2 linked regions of the Bdellovibrio bacteriovorus str. Tiberius genome follow. The protein of the gene in region 2 binds, or shares a complex with, the protein of the main gene of each other region. Links are inferred from orthologs where the notes say so. Each region holds a gene or a part of one and is shown on either strand. Other genes may lie near its edges. The genes, in order: rpsJ and nusB.

Region 1 (6,025 bases), 2.0 Mb from region 2 along the record:
CGCCTCTTACTGCAAAACCAGTAGCGCGGCCTACAAATTGTTTACGCCATTTTACTCTTTTAGGACTTAACACGACCTGCCTCCTCAACTTCGCGAGCAGATAAGATATCGCCTTTATAGATCCAAACTTTCAGACCGATGATACCGTATGCTGTCAGGGATTCTGCTGTACCGTAGTCGATATCAGCACGCAATGTATGAAGAGGAACGCTCTTCTCATTGTACCACTCTGAACGCGCAATCTCTGCACCATCAAGACGCCCGGAAACACGGATCTTGATACCTCTCACGCCGCCTTTGATCGCAGCTGCAATAGATTTTTTAAGAGCTCTTCTCCAAGAGATACGTTTCTCAAGTTGTTGAGCAATGCTCTCAGCAACGAGCTGAGCATCGAGGTCTGGTTTGCGCACTTCTTGGATGCTCAAGAAAACTTCGTTGGGTGTAAGTTTTTGAACTTCCGCTTTAAGAGCGTCGATACCACTACCTTTTTTACCAATAACAACACCTGGGCGAGCTGTGGAGATGATGATTTTAATCTTCTTCGCAGCACGTTCCATTTCAATTTTCGCTACACCCGCGTTCTTAAGTTTATCCTTAAGGAACTTTCTCAAACGGATGTCTTCGTGGAGGTTTTCATAATATTGTTGACCCTTCGCATACCAGCGAGAATCCCAAGTTCTGATAACACCGACTCTTAGACCAATTGGATTAACCTTCTGACCCACGACTATTTCTCCTCGAGTACTACGTTAATGTGGCTGGTCTTCTTACGAACACCGAACGCGCGACCTTGCGCACGAGGACGGAATCTTTTAAGAACCGGACCTTGATCAACCCAGATAGCTTTAACATAAAGGCTGTCTACATCCATAACCTTTTTGTATTCAGCATTGGCAACAGCTGATTCGATCAACTTTTTTACCATACCTGCGGTTTTTTTGTTCAGGAAAGTAAGGGTTTTTACAGCCTCGTTCACGTCTTTACCGCGAACAAGGTCTACAACCAATCTTGCTTTCTGAGCGCCAACTCTTGCATATTTCAAGCTTGCTTTAACTTCCATAATAAACCTCTATTACTTCTTCGCAGCAGGAGCAGCGGCTTTCTTCTCAGCGTGACCGTGGAAAGTTCTGGTTGGAGCAAACTCGCCGAGTTTGTGACCAATCATGTTCTCTGTGATGTATACAGGAACGAACTTTCTTCCGTTATGAACTGCGAATGTCAGTCCAATTGTCTCTGGAAGAATTGTTGAGCGGCGAGACCAAGTTTTAATAACTTTTTTATCATTTTTCTCAAGTGCATTGTCGATTTTCTTCTGAACATGAGTATCGACGAATGGACCTTTTTTAATTGAGCGTGCCACCTTTTACTCCTACTTACGTCTCTTGATGATTGAAGAGTTGGTTCTCTTATTGTTTCTAGTTTTGAACCCCTTACAAGGTTGACCCCAAGGAGTTACCGGGTGATGCCCTTTACCAACGCCTTCACCACCACCGAGTGGGTGATCAACTGGATTCATGTGCATACCACGTACAGAAGGACGGATACCTCTCCAACGAGAGCGACCTGCTTTACCTAGATTGATGTTTTCATTGTCAGTGTTACCAACTTGACCGATAGAAGCACGGCAAACTGTCAATACTTGTTTCAACTCACCGGATGGCATACGTACTTGGCAGTACTTGTCGCCTTTACCAGCAAGAGTTGCGCTTGCACCAGCACCACGGCAGATTTGACCACCTTTGCCTGGACGCAATTCAACATTGTGAATCACAGTACCAACTGGGATCGCACCAAGAGTCATAGAGTTACCTGGTTTGATGTCGGCTTTATCAGAAGAAATAACAGTATCGCCAACATTCAAACCTACTGGAGCAAGGATATAAGCCTTAGCGCCATCGATGTAGGAGATCAGAGCAATACGGCAAGTTCTGTTCGGATCGTACTCGATCGCGATAACTTTTGCTGCAACTTCAAGCTTGTTACGCTTGAAATCAACCAAACGGTATTTTCTCTTATGACCGCCACCTTGGTGACGAATAGTGATTTGACCGTGATTGTTACGCGCAGCTTGTTTCTTAAGAGGAGCTAGCAAAGACTTCTCTGGAGTAGTCTTAGTGATTTCTTTGAAATCGAAACCAGTCATTCCTCTGCGACCATGAGAGCGTGGGGCAAATGTTTTAATACCCATCTTTATACTCCCTCAAAAAGAGCGATCTTCTCACCTTCAGCAAGCTTAACGTAAGCTTTCTTCCAGTAAGCGACCTTGGTTAGACCGAATTTAGTTTGCTTAGAGTGACCGCGGCAGACGCTAGTTCTAACGCTATCAACTTTAACTTTAAAGTTTTTCTCAACAGCGGCTTTTACTTCTGTTTTAGAGGATTTCATATCCACTTCGAACACGTAAACACCAGCAGCGTTGTGATAAGTATTTTTCTCAGTAATGAGAGGGGCTTTAATTACTTGTTTCATTACGCCTTCTCCAATGAACAACGATCTACGATTTTAGCCACAGAATCTTTAGTGATAACAGCAGCGTCGTACTTCAATAGATCAAACACGTTCAAACCTTCAACTGGGAAGTATTTGAATGTTGGAAGATTCTTGGAAGCACGGTTGAATTTGTCATCAACTACAGAGTCAACCAATACAGCCTTCTTCAAACCGAAAGCAGCCAAACGTTTGTTAAGCTCAGCAGTTTTACCTTCAGAAGCCATGCTGTCCACGATGAACAGTTTGCCTTCTTTTTGAAGGTGAGAAAGTGCCATGCTCAGACCCAAACGACGAACTTTTTTAGGCAGAACGAAAGCGTAGCTGCGAGGCTGAGGACCGAAAGCGGTACCACCACCTGGCATCAAGATAGAACGGCTGGAACCTTGACGAGCTCCACCAGTACCTTTTTGTTTAAACGGCTTTTTACCACCACCAGACACAAGACCTTTGGTCTTAGTCATGTGAGTGCCTTGACGACGAGCCGCCAATTGCCATTGAACTACTGTGTGAAGAACTTCCTTTTTAACAGGAGTTTCGAACACGTCAGCAGCAAGCTCAACGGAGCCAACTTTTTCTTTTTTCCAGTTCAATACATTTACTGTTGCCATACTATTCTCTCACCAACTTAACCAAAGTGTTTCTAGCACCTGGAACTGGCCCTTTTACCATCAGAACGTTTTCTTCAGCGATAATCTGAACAACTTCGACGTTCTTAACAGTGACAGTTTCAGCACCCAAATGACCTGGGAATTTCTTACCCGGCATTACGCGACCTGGCCATGTTCTGTTACCAGAAGAACCCGGACGACGGTGGAATTTAGAACCGTGGGATGCAGGACCACCTGCGAAGCCCCAACGCTTCACGGAACCAGCGAAACCTTTACCTTTAGACTTGGAAGTGATTTTTACGAAATCACCTTTAACCAAGCTGTCGATAGAGATTTGCGCGCCAACAACAGTACCTTCCGGTGGAGCTTGACGAAGTTCTTTTACGAACTGAGCGCCATTCTCGAAGCCAGCTTTTTCAAGGTGACCTTTTTCTGCTTTGTTGGAGTTTTTAGCTTTTTTAGGGTGGCAAGCTACCTGGATAGCTTCGTAACCATCAGCTTCGTTAGTCTTGATTTGAGAAACAAACCAAGGCTCATAACGAAGAACAGTAACAGGAACAGCTTCGCCGTTCTCGTTATAGATAGTAGCCATACCTTCTTTGAAGGCGAACAGGCCGTTCAATTTCAGACCTGCAGTATTTTGAGTTTCTGTAGTTTCGCTCACGTCTTACCTCTAAACCGCAGAAAGTTTGATTTCAACATCTACACCAGCAGAAAGATCCAACTTCATAAGTTGATCTACTGTCTGTTGAGTTGGTTCTAAAATATCGAGCATACGCTTGTGAGTTCTCACTTCGAATTGTTCACGAGATTTTTTATCTACGTGCGGAGAACGCAATACAGTGTAGCGGTTGATGCGAGTAGGCAAGGGAATTGGACCCGCAACTTTAGCGCCTGTACGACGAGCAGTCTCAACGATTTCTTTCGTCGACTGGTCAAGCAATTTATGATCGAATGCCTTCAATCTGATTCTAATCTTCTGACTTTGCATATGGACACTCTTCTCTTTTATAAAGTATCGTAATTACTAGCAAATTTGTTAACGTTCAACGTCCTGATCCCATCGAAAACTTGCCCCGAATTAGCCCTTGCGGCCTGAATCGCCTTCAACGCGGGGGGTTTTTTGTAGATATAGACGCTATGAGTGCGCGAGTATGCGCACTTTGAAATCTAATGTCAAAGGGAAATATTATTTTTTTTAATATCTTCCCATTTTATGGAGAATGTCCGTTTTTACCTTCGCAGGCACAATGGCATATTCCAAAAATTCCATACTGAAGCTTGCTCGTCCTTGGCTCAAACTGCGGACATCCGTCGCATAACCAAACAGACTCGCCAGAGGGGCTTCGGCCGAAATAACCTGACCACCACCCTGCTTCACATTCATCGCCAGGATTTTCCCACGGCGGGCATTCAAATCGCCCACGATGTTCCCGACGAAGTCATCCGGACAAGTGACCTCTAGTTTGAAGATAGGCTCCAAAAGCTCTACAGAGGCCGCCTTAACCGCATCCCGGAATGCCAGGGAAACAGCCGCCTTAAAGGCCATTTCGCTGGAGGAATCGGGACGAACTTCAACTGAATTTAAGGTCCCCTTAATACCCAGCATCGAACAACTTGCCAAAGGACCGACTTCGGAAGCTTCACGGAAGCCCGATTCAGCAGCCTTCAACATAGGGGCTGTAAATTCTTTAGACACAGCCACTTTACTGATGAACTGGATACCATCCGCCTGAGAAATAGGCTCGATGGAAAGGGAGACTTTGGCAAAGTGAGTTTCACCGGCAATCTCACGCTCGTAAACGTGCTCTGCCTTGGCTGCAGCCGTGATGGTTTCACGATAGGAAACCTGCGGCTTACCCACATTGGCCTGGATCTTATGCTCACGAAGCAGGCGATCCACAAGAATTTCCAAATGCAATTCACCCATACCAGAAAGCAGGATTTGCCCTGTTTCAGGATCCGTGCGCAGACGGCAGGATGGATCTTCTTTTTCAAGTTTAGCCAGGCCGGCCAGCATTTTTTCCTGGTCCGCAGAGGACTTCGCCTCTACCGCCACGGAAATAACCGGCTCTGGGAATGTGATCGCCTCAAGAACCACAGCATGAGAGCTTTCACACAGAGTGTCCCCAGTACCTGTGAACTTAAGACCGATAACCGCACCGATATCACCAGCCTTCAGGCTGTTGATTTCTTCACGGGAATTCGCATGCATTTTCACCAGCTTCTGGATGCGCTCTTTTTTCTGAGTGCGCGGATTCAAAAGCTGCTCCCCGACCTTCACTTCACCGGAATAAACACGGATATAAGTCAAAGTGCCGGCAAACGGATCGTTGGCGATTTTGAAAGCCAAAGCAGCCGCGTGAGCATCGAATTCAGTTTTACAGATGATTTCTTTATCAGGACGCTCAGGATCGTGGCCCACGATTGCAGGCACTTCCAGAGGCGACGGAAGGTAGTCAATGACCCCATCCAACAAAGGCTGAACACCTTTGTTTTTGAAAGCGGCTCCACAGAATACCGGGAAGGCTTTCAATTCAAGAGTCCCTTTGCGCAAAGCACGTTTAAGCTCTGGCACAGTGACTTCTTCTCCATTGAGATATTTCTCAAGAAGTTCGTCTTCAAATTCAACGATCTTCTCAATGACCTCAGTACGGAAGCGGTTTACTTCCTCTTGCATGTCATTGGGAACATCGGTGATTTCGAAATGGTCACCCATTCCGGACTGATCCCACATGTAAGCGCGGTTTTCCAATAGATCAACAACACCACGGAAAGTGTCTTCCATGCCGATTGGAACCTGCACAGGGATTGGGTTCGCGTTCAGCTTTTCTTTGATCGTCCCAAAGGACATCACAAAGTCAGCACCAACACGGTCCATTTTATTAACGAAGCAAATGCGGGGAACTTTATATTTGTCGGCTTGC
Region 2 (6,006 bases):
GTCGATCTCTTCGTTGCTCAATTTCCATTTGGTGTCAGGATTGCGGCGCAAAACGCCCATTCCCGAACAAGGCACATCCAAAAGCACGCGGTCCGCAGTGTCGTACAAGCGTTTGATCACTTTGTTGGAATCAATCAAACGGGTTTCGATCACGTCCACACCATCACGGCGGGCACGAACTTTCAGCTCTTTCAATTTCCACTCGTGAATGTCCAAAGAAATGATCTTGCCCTTGTTTTTCATCATGGAAGCCATGTGCAAGCTCTTGCCGCCAGCACCAGCACAAGCGTCGATCACGCGGTGACCCGGTTCGATGCCCAACAAAGGCGCCACCATTTGGGAAGCGGCATCCTGAACTTCGAACAGACCCAGCTTGAAGGATTCGGTGATGAAGACGTTTTTACGTTCCACCAAACGAAGAGCGTTCGGCAGATCCGGGGAAACTTTTGTGGCATTGATGCCGTCTTTTTCCAAAGTTTTGATCAGCTCATCCGGAGTGGTTTTCAAAGTGTTGGTGCGCAGGAACACTTCCGCGGGCTTGTTCAGCGCGCGCATCGCATCCTTCCACTCTTCGCCCAGTTCCAGGGTGCCCCGTTCGTGCATCCAGTCCGGAATTGACTGAGCGATGGCGAATGAAGATACGTTCTTGTCACGGGCGATGACTTCTTTCGGATCAAGACCGTCAAGCTCTTCCCAGTCAGGCAGTTCGTTCCCGCCGCGCACCCAGTACGCGCCCCAGACTTTCCAAAGATCGTTGTCGTCAGCAAGGTGGGAAAGCAGACGCTCCCAGCGCACGATTTCGTAAACAGATTCAGCAAAGAAACGGCGGTCGCGGGAACCCCAGCGGGTGTTGGCCTTCAGGTGGCGCTGGATGACTTTGTCGGCATAGAAACCCTGTTCAAAGATTTCATCCAGAGCGGTGACGATTTCAGATACGAGATGCTTGTGAATTTTCAAAATGTAAACACCAGGCCAGTGGCCAAAAAGGTTCCGTTGAACTGCCCGGAGGACAGAATAAGAAGGTGGTTTTTTAAACCAGCTTCAATGAAGAATCCAGTGTTTTCAAAGATATTGAAGAATCGTGCCCCCGCAACAACCTGATAATCCAGGGACAGTGCAGATTTTCCAGAGGCCTGTTTAAAGAACACTCCCAAACCGGCACCCGCACCGAAATACAGCGGGAAACGCGAGGTCGCATCCGGGAACATGATCATCGGAACAAACGCCAGTTTATTCGGAGTTTCGCCCCCCAGGTCGTACTCGGAATAATCAATTCTTAGCAGCATGTCCATGGAGTTGTACCACTCGCCCACCCGGTAAGTGACGCCGAACTGGTTTTTACCCACATCGTCTTCCTGACCGTTCTTGCCCCAGTCATAGGATTGCGACGCCATGTAACGGCCAAAGTGCAAAGCCAGGTAATGATCCGACGGACCGCCGCCGGTATTGAACGAAGACGATGACGCCGTATCACGCGGCTGGAAGTACTTGGCGGCAGCATCACGGCCCACCACGGGCTGGGAGTCTTGGGCTGTGGCAATGGAGCTCAAAAACAAGGGCAAAATCAACGATAGAAAAGTCTTCACACGCACCTCAATTCTGGCTTCTATTCTATTCAGTTTTCCCTCTGGCGAGGAAGTCGTTGACACGCCAAGCCATCAACACTAGACCCATTGACTGAAAGCAGGCGCCTCCCTAATCTCCGGCTAGCTTTTTGGACGGGACTAAAGACTATGAAATGCCCTTTTTGCGGACATGCTGATGACAGAGTTTTGGATACCCGAGTGCAGAAGGACGGAAGCATCCGCCGCCGTCGTGAGTGCCTCGAGTGCAAAGCCCGTTTCTCGACTGTAGAAACGATCATGCTCGCGTTCCCGTTCATCATCAAAAAAGACGGCCGCCGCGAACCGTTCAGCAAAGAAAAAATCCTTAAGGGTCTTCAAGCCTCCTGTCAGAAGCGTCCGGTCAGTCTGGCGCAGATCGATGCGGTGGTTGAAAAGATCTCTGCCTGGGTGATCAACCGTGGCGAATCCGAGATCTCTTCCCGTCTGATCGGGAAAAAGGTCATGGCAGAACTAAAACAACTGGATGACGTTGCCTATATTCGCTTTGCAAGTGTATACAGAACCTTCAAAGACGTTCAGGAATTTGTGGAGACTCTGGAAGACGCTGAACTTCTTGATTTTGTCGACGCAAGTAATCCACAATTAAGCCTCACCGCTATGACATTTGTTGAAAGCGAGAAAAGTACGAACCATGAAACTGACAGCAAGACGCCAAGCCCGCGAACTCGCCCTCCAGGTCCTCTTTCAAACTGAGTTTGCTCCGCAGATCAGCTACCAAACCTTCCTGGAAGTGTTTGAGCAAAGTCTTGACCCCGAAGTGATCACTTATGCTGATCTTCTCGTGACCGGTGTGAAATCCAATAAAGAAGCGATTGATTCCAAGATTCAAGCCTCCAGCGCCCACTGGAAAGTGGAACGCATGGCGACCATCGACCGCAACATCCTGCGCATTGCCGTTTACGAAATGCGTTTTGCCGCAGACCCGATCAAAGAAAACATCGCCATCAATGAAGCGGTGGAAATCGCCAAAAAATACGGAACTTCCGATTCTGGCGGCTTCGTTAACGGACTTCTTGATCAAGTCGGCAAGGCTCACTAATGGCTCTTAGCGTACTTTCCCAGGCCAGCGCTCTGAACCCGGGTTCCGACCTGTGGATTGTGCCTGATCTGGAAAAGTCGCCGTGGACCGCGAAGCTGGATTGGTACCTGAATTTTCAGGTGTGCAAGTCTTCGCGCCATCAAACTCCGGCTCTGCCCGAATTTTTAGGTCTTGTTCTGGAACAGACCGAACTGAACAAGCCCGCCGTGCCTGCGATGTCTGTTCAGCCGCTGATGATCGCCTCTGACAAACTTTTGCCAAACAAATGGGTCGTGATCCTTCCCTGGAACGAAGACCTTACCCAGTGGACCGCCGAGATTTTCCGCATCTGGAAGAATCTGAACGAGCCCACTTTGCGCATCTTCATGCCACCTGGACAAAGTACCGGGAACCTGCAGATTGCGTGGCAGTCCCACCACCCGGTTCAGGAATTCACAGTCGTCCTTGATTAAACAAACGTTTCTCCCCACAATTAAATAAACCGCCATCACCAACATCATCATTTGGCGGAGCATCTTAGTGGGAGCGTTCATGGAGAAATTTTCGCAGTCTTTGGTGTCAACAATCACAAACCTTCAGAAACGACTAGAGTCTGTTCTGGACAATGATTTTGAAGCCAAGGTGGAAGCCTCTGAACGTCACGCTCACTTCGAGCCATCCCGCGATCTGTCTTTGGTGCGCGGCCTTTCTTTGGGTCTGCCGGAAGATCACATTGATCGTGCGATTGTGGTGTTCTCGCGTCTGGCATTGTTGTTTGATGCCGGCGTTATGCTGGAAAATCACGATGGTCAGTGGAAAGCGCAAGCTTACTTCCAAAAAGGTGCGACTCACCTTTTGAAAAACAATTCCAAATCCTTTGTTAAAATCCCGCCGATGAATCTTTTGTCTGTGCTGTCCACCGCATCCCAGCCGATGCTGGAAAAGCTGCAACTGCAACATCTGGATCCGGAAAACAAAACCTCCTGCCTTTTGATCAAAGCAAGCCCTGACTTTGCCTTTATTCTTTTCTCGGGCATGGCGGATCTGTGGCTGAAAGAACATGTCGAAAATGTGCGCCGTGCGCTGATCAACGGACTTGCTGACTGATGGACAGCGATAACAAAACCTACACCATCTATATTCTTTCCGACAGTACCGGTGAAACCGCGGCAACCATGATTCGCGCGGCTTTGGTTCAATACACCACCAAAGACGTTAATATCATCCGCTGTAAAAACGTGCGCACCGACACCCAGGCTGAAGCCGTTATCGAAGAATGCTTCGAACGCCGTGGGATGCTGGCCTACACCGTTGCCAGCCAGGGTCTGCGCGCCAAGATCCGCGAAATGGCTTCAGGCAAAGGCATTCCCTATTTTGACCTTCTGGGTCCGCTGCTTTCAACTTTGGACACTTTCTTTGGTCAGCATTCCGAAGACACCGTGGGCGCATTGCGTGCCGTGGATGAAAGATACTTCAAACGCATTGAAGCCATCGAATACACCGTAAAACACGACGACGGCAAAACCTTTGCCGAACTGGACAAAGCCGACATCGTCCTGGTCGGGATTTCCCGCACCAGTAAAACTCCGCTTTCCATCTTCCTGTCCCATAAGGGCTGGAAGGTTGCCAACGTGCCGCTGGTACTGGACACTCCCCTGCCAGAAGAATTGTTCAAGATCGATCAGCGTCGCATTGTGGGTTTGATCATCGATATGGATTCCCTGCAGCGTATCCGCAAAAGCCGTTTGGAAAAATTCGGCCAGGATCCGGGCGGATCCTATGCCTCGATGTCTCACATCGCCAAAGAAATCGAATACGCTGAAAAGATCTTTAAAGTGAACCGCCGCTGGCCCGTGTTTAACGTCACCGAACGCGCCCTGGAAGAAACCGCCAGCGAAATCGTGCGTATCATCGCCGCTCGCCTGGGTCTTCCTGACAGCGTTATCTTCTAGAACCTTTGCGGAGCCTTTAAAATTTGAACTTAATAGTTTGAATTTTGGCGGCTCCGTTTTCTTTTACAAAAACGACATAGCCGTGGGATTGTTTTTTTAGTCCGGTCAGCTGCATGCAGAAAGCCGTTTCACCCGCGACAGGTTTCATGGGCTGGATCGGCGCATTTTCTTCGCACTCTCGCACATCTGAAAAAGAAATACCCTGATCCAGAAACTGAATCATCTGAGCCTTCACCGCCGGAATAAGCTTTTCTGACAGTTCGGCATTGGCACAGCGTAAAAGATCCGCCTCTTTAGCCTTTTGGTTTTCGCAAGCACGGAAGGCCTTCCAGGTTTTACGGGCTTCCGTCACACTGACCTTTTCCCCTGCCGACCAGGCCAGGGACAGCATCAACAGATAAACCATTACTGCGCCCCTTTCTTTTTCTTTTCACCGAAAAGCTTAAACAGCAGATAATCTCCGCCACCGGACATCGCGGCCTGAGCGGTGTCGATCACGTCTTTGGTGGTCATCGGCGAGGCTTTTTCAATCTGGGAACTTCCCGTCCCCAGACACAGCGGATGCAACAAGAATGCGGATTTATCCCCGTGGTTTTTTTTGGCCGTAGCACAGGCGTTCGCATCCACCGGACAGTTCAGGTTCCATTTTTTGGTGACCGCTGTGATACGATCATGAATTTCCTGATCTGCAAAACTGCTGCAATTGATCGTTTCATCCATCACGGGTTCAAAATAATTGGCCAGATCAAATTCGCGGTTCTTTTCAAACTTTCCGTTTTTACAGACGATGAACGGCGGGGCCCCGTCAAACAGATCGCGCCAGAAATAAAGACCTTTATAGTTTGCCATCAGATCGGCATAAGATTTCACGCCCGGGCGCTGCAACCCCCACGTCGCATTTTCCTGCATGACGCCAACTTCAAGGGCCTTTTTTACTTTATCGGCCGGAAGCTTTGCATCCTGACCGACCATGTCCCAGTACATGGAACCGTGAGAAAAGAAATGGTCGATCTTATCAAACCCCACAAAGAAGGTTTGCCCTTTCACCTGCACTTTCGCACTTTGCGAGAAATAAAGCTGCGTGTATGGTCTTCCCGCCGCATAAGGAACTTCGGAGTGATGTTTGGGACCGGCCTGCGGCACATTGAAATACAGAGCTTTGGTGATTTGCGGAAGATTGCGATCCAGATCGTCTTCCAGGTATTTTAAAAATCTTTTTCGATCACAGGATTTGCTGCTGTAATTATAGTTATCAAGCGCCATCGCCAAAATGGAATTCACCACGCGATTGATTTCGGCATTGGCCACCACCGCATTCTTGTCACGACGGGCGGAAAAATTGTCAGGCTCCCCTGCAAAGACGCTCCAAGAAAATAAGAAGACCAAAAAAAATGCCATTGGTTTTATTATC

The links.
Region 1: the proteins of nusB (region 2) and rpsJ are in contact, whole or in part, in a solved structure (PDB 3D3B), measured with the Escherichia coli proteins. The link is inferred for Bdellovibrio bacteriovorus str. Tiberius from one-to-one orthologs.

Annotation. Positions count from the first base shown.
Region 1 is NC_019567.1:3,055,644-3,061,668, forward strand. The notes cover bases 2,431-5,271. They hold rpsJ (30S ribosomal protein S10), read right to left. Parts: upstream 4,090-5,271; coding sequence 3,772-4,089; downstream 2,431-3,771. Other genes in these bases: rplW (50S ribosomal protein L23), read right to left, coding at 2,431-2,469; rplD (50S ribosomal protein L4), read right to left, coding at 2,469-3,098; rplC (50S ribosomal protein L3), read right to left, coding at 3,100-3,762; fusA (elongation factor G), read right to left, coding at 4,297-5,271. Also shown: rplP (50S ribosomal protein L16), read right to left, coding at 1-73; rpsC (30S ribosomal protein S3), read right to left, coding at 60-725; rplV (50S ribosomal protein L22), read right to left, coding at 728-1,060; rpsS (30S ribosomal protein S19), read right to left, coding at 1,073-1,360; rplB (50S ribosomal protein L2), read right to left, coding at 1,370-2,188; more of rplW, read right to left, coding at 2,191-2,430; more of fusA, read right to left, coding at 5,272-6,025. UniProt on the Escherichia coli protein: Involved in the binding of tRNA to the ribosomes. Part of the processive rRNA transcription and antitermination complex (rrnTAC). The complex forms an RNA-chaperone ring around the RNA exit tunnel of RNA polymerase (RNAP).
Region 2 is NC_019567.1:1,040,329-1,046,334, reverse strand. The notes cover bases 1,139-3,960. They hold nusB (transcription antitermination factor NusB), read left to right. Parts: upstream 1,139-2,256; coding sequence 2,257-2,664; downstream 2,665-3,960. Other genes in these bases: BDT_RS05090 (pyruvate, water dikinase regulatory protein), read left to right, coding at 3,750-3,960; BDT_RS05095 (GTP cyclohydrolase), read left to right, coding at 3,196-3,750; BDT_RS05100 (hypothetical protein), read left to right, coding at 2,664-3,116; nrdR (transcriptional regulator NrdR), read left to right, coding at 1,734-2,318; BDT_RS05115 (hypothetical protein), read right to left, coding at 1,139-1,586. Also shown: BDT_RS05120 (RsmB/NOP family class I SAM-dependent RNA methyltransferase), read right to left, coding at 1-957; more of BDT_RS05115, read right to left, coding at 954-1,138; more of BDT_RS05090, read left to right, coding at 3,961-4,595; BDT_RS05085 (hypothetical protein), read right to left, coding at 4,612-5,001; BDT_RS05080 (hypothetical protein), read right to left, coding at 5,001-5,993. UniProt on the Escherichia coli protein: Part of the processive rRNA transcription and antitermination complex (rrnTAC). The complex forms an RNA-chaperone ring around the RNA exit tunnel of RNA polymerase (RNAP).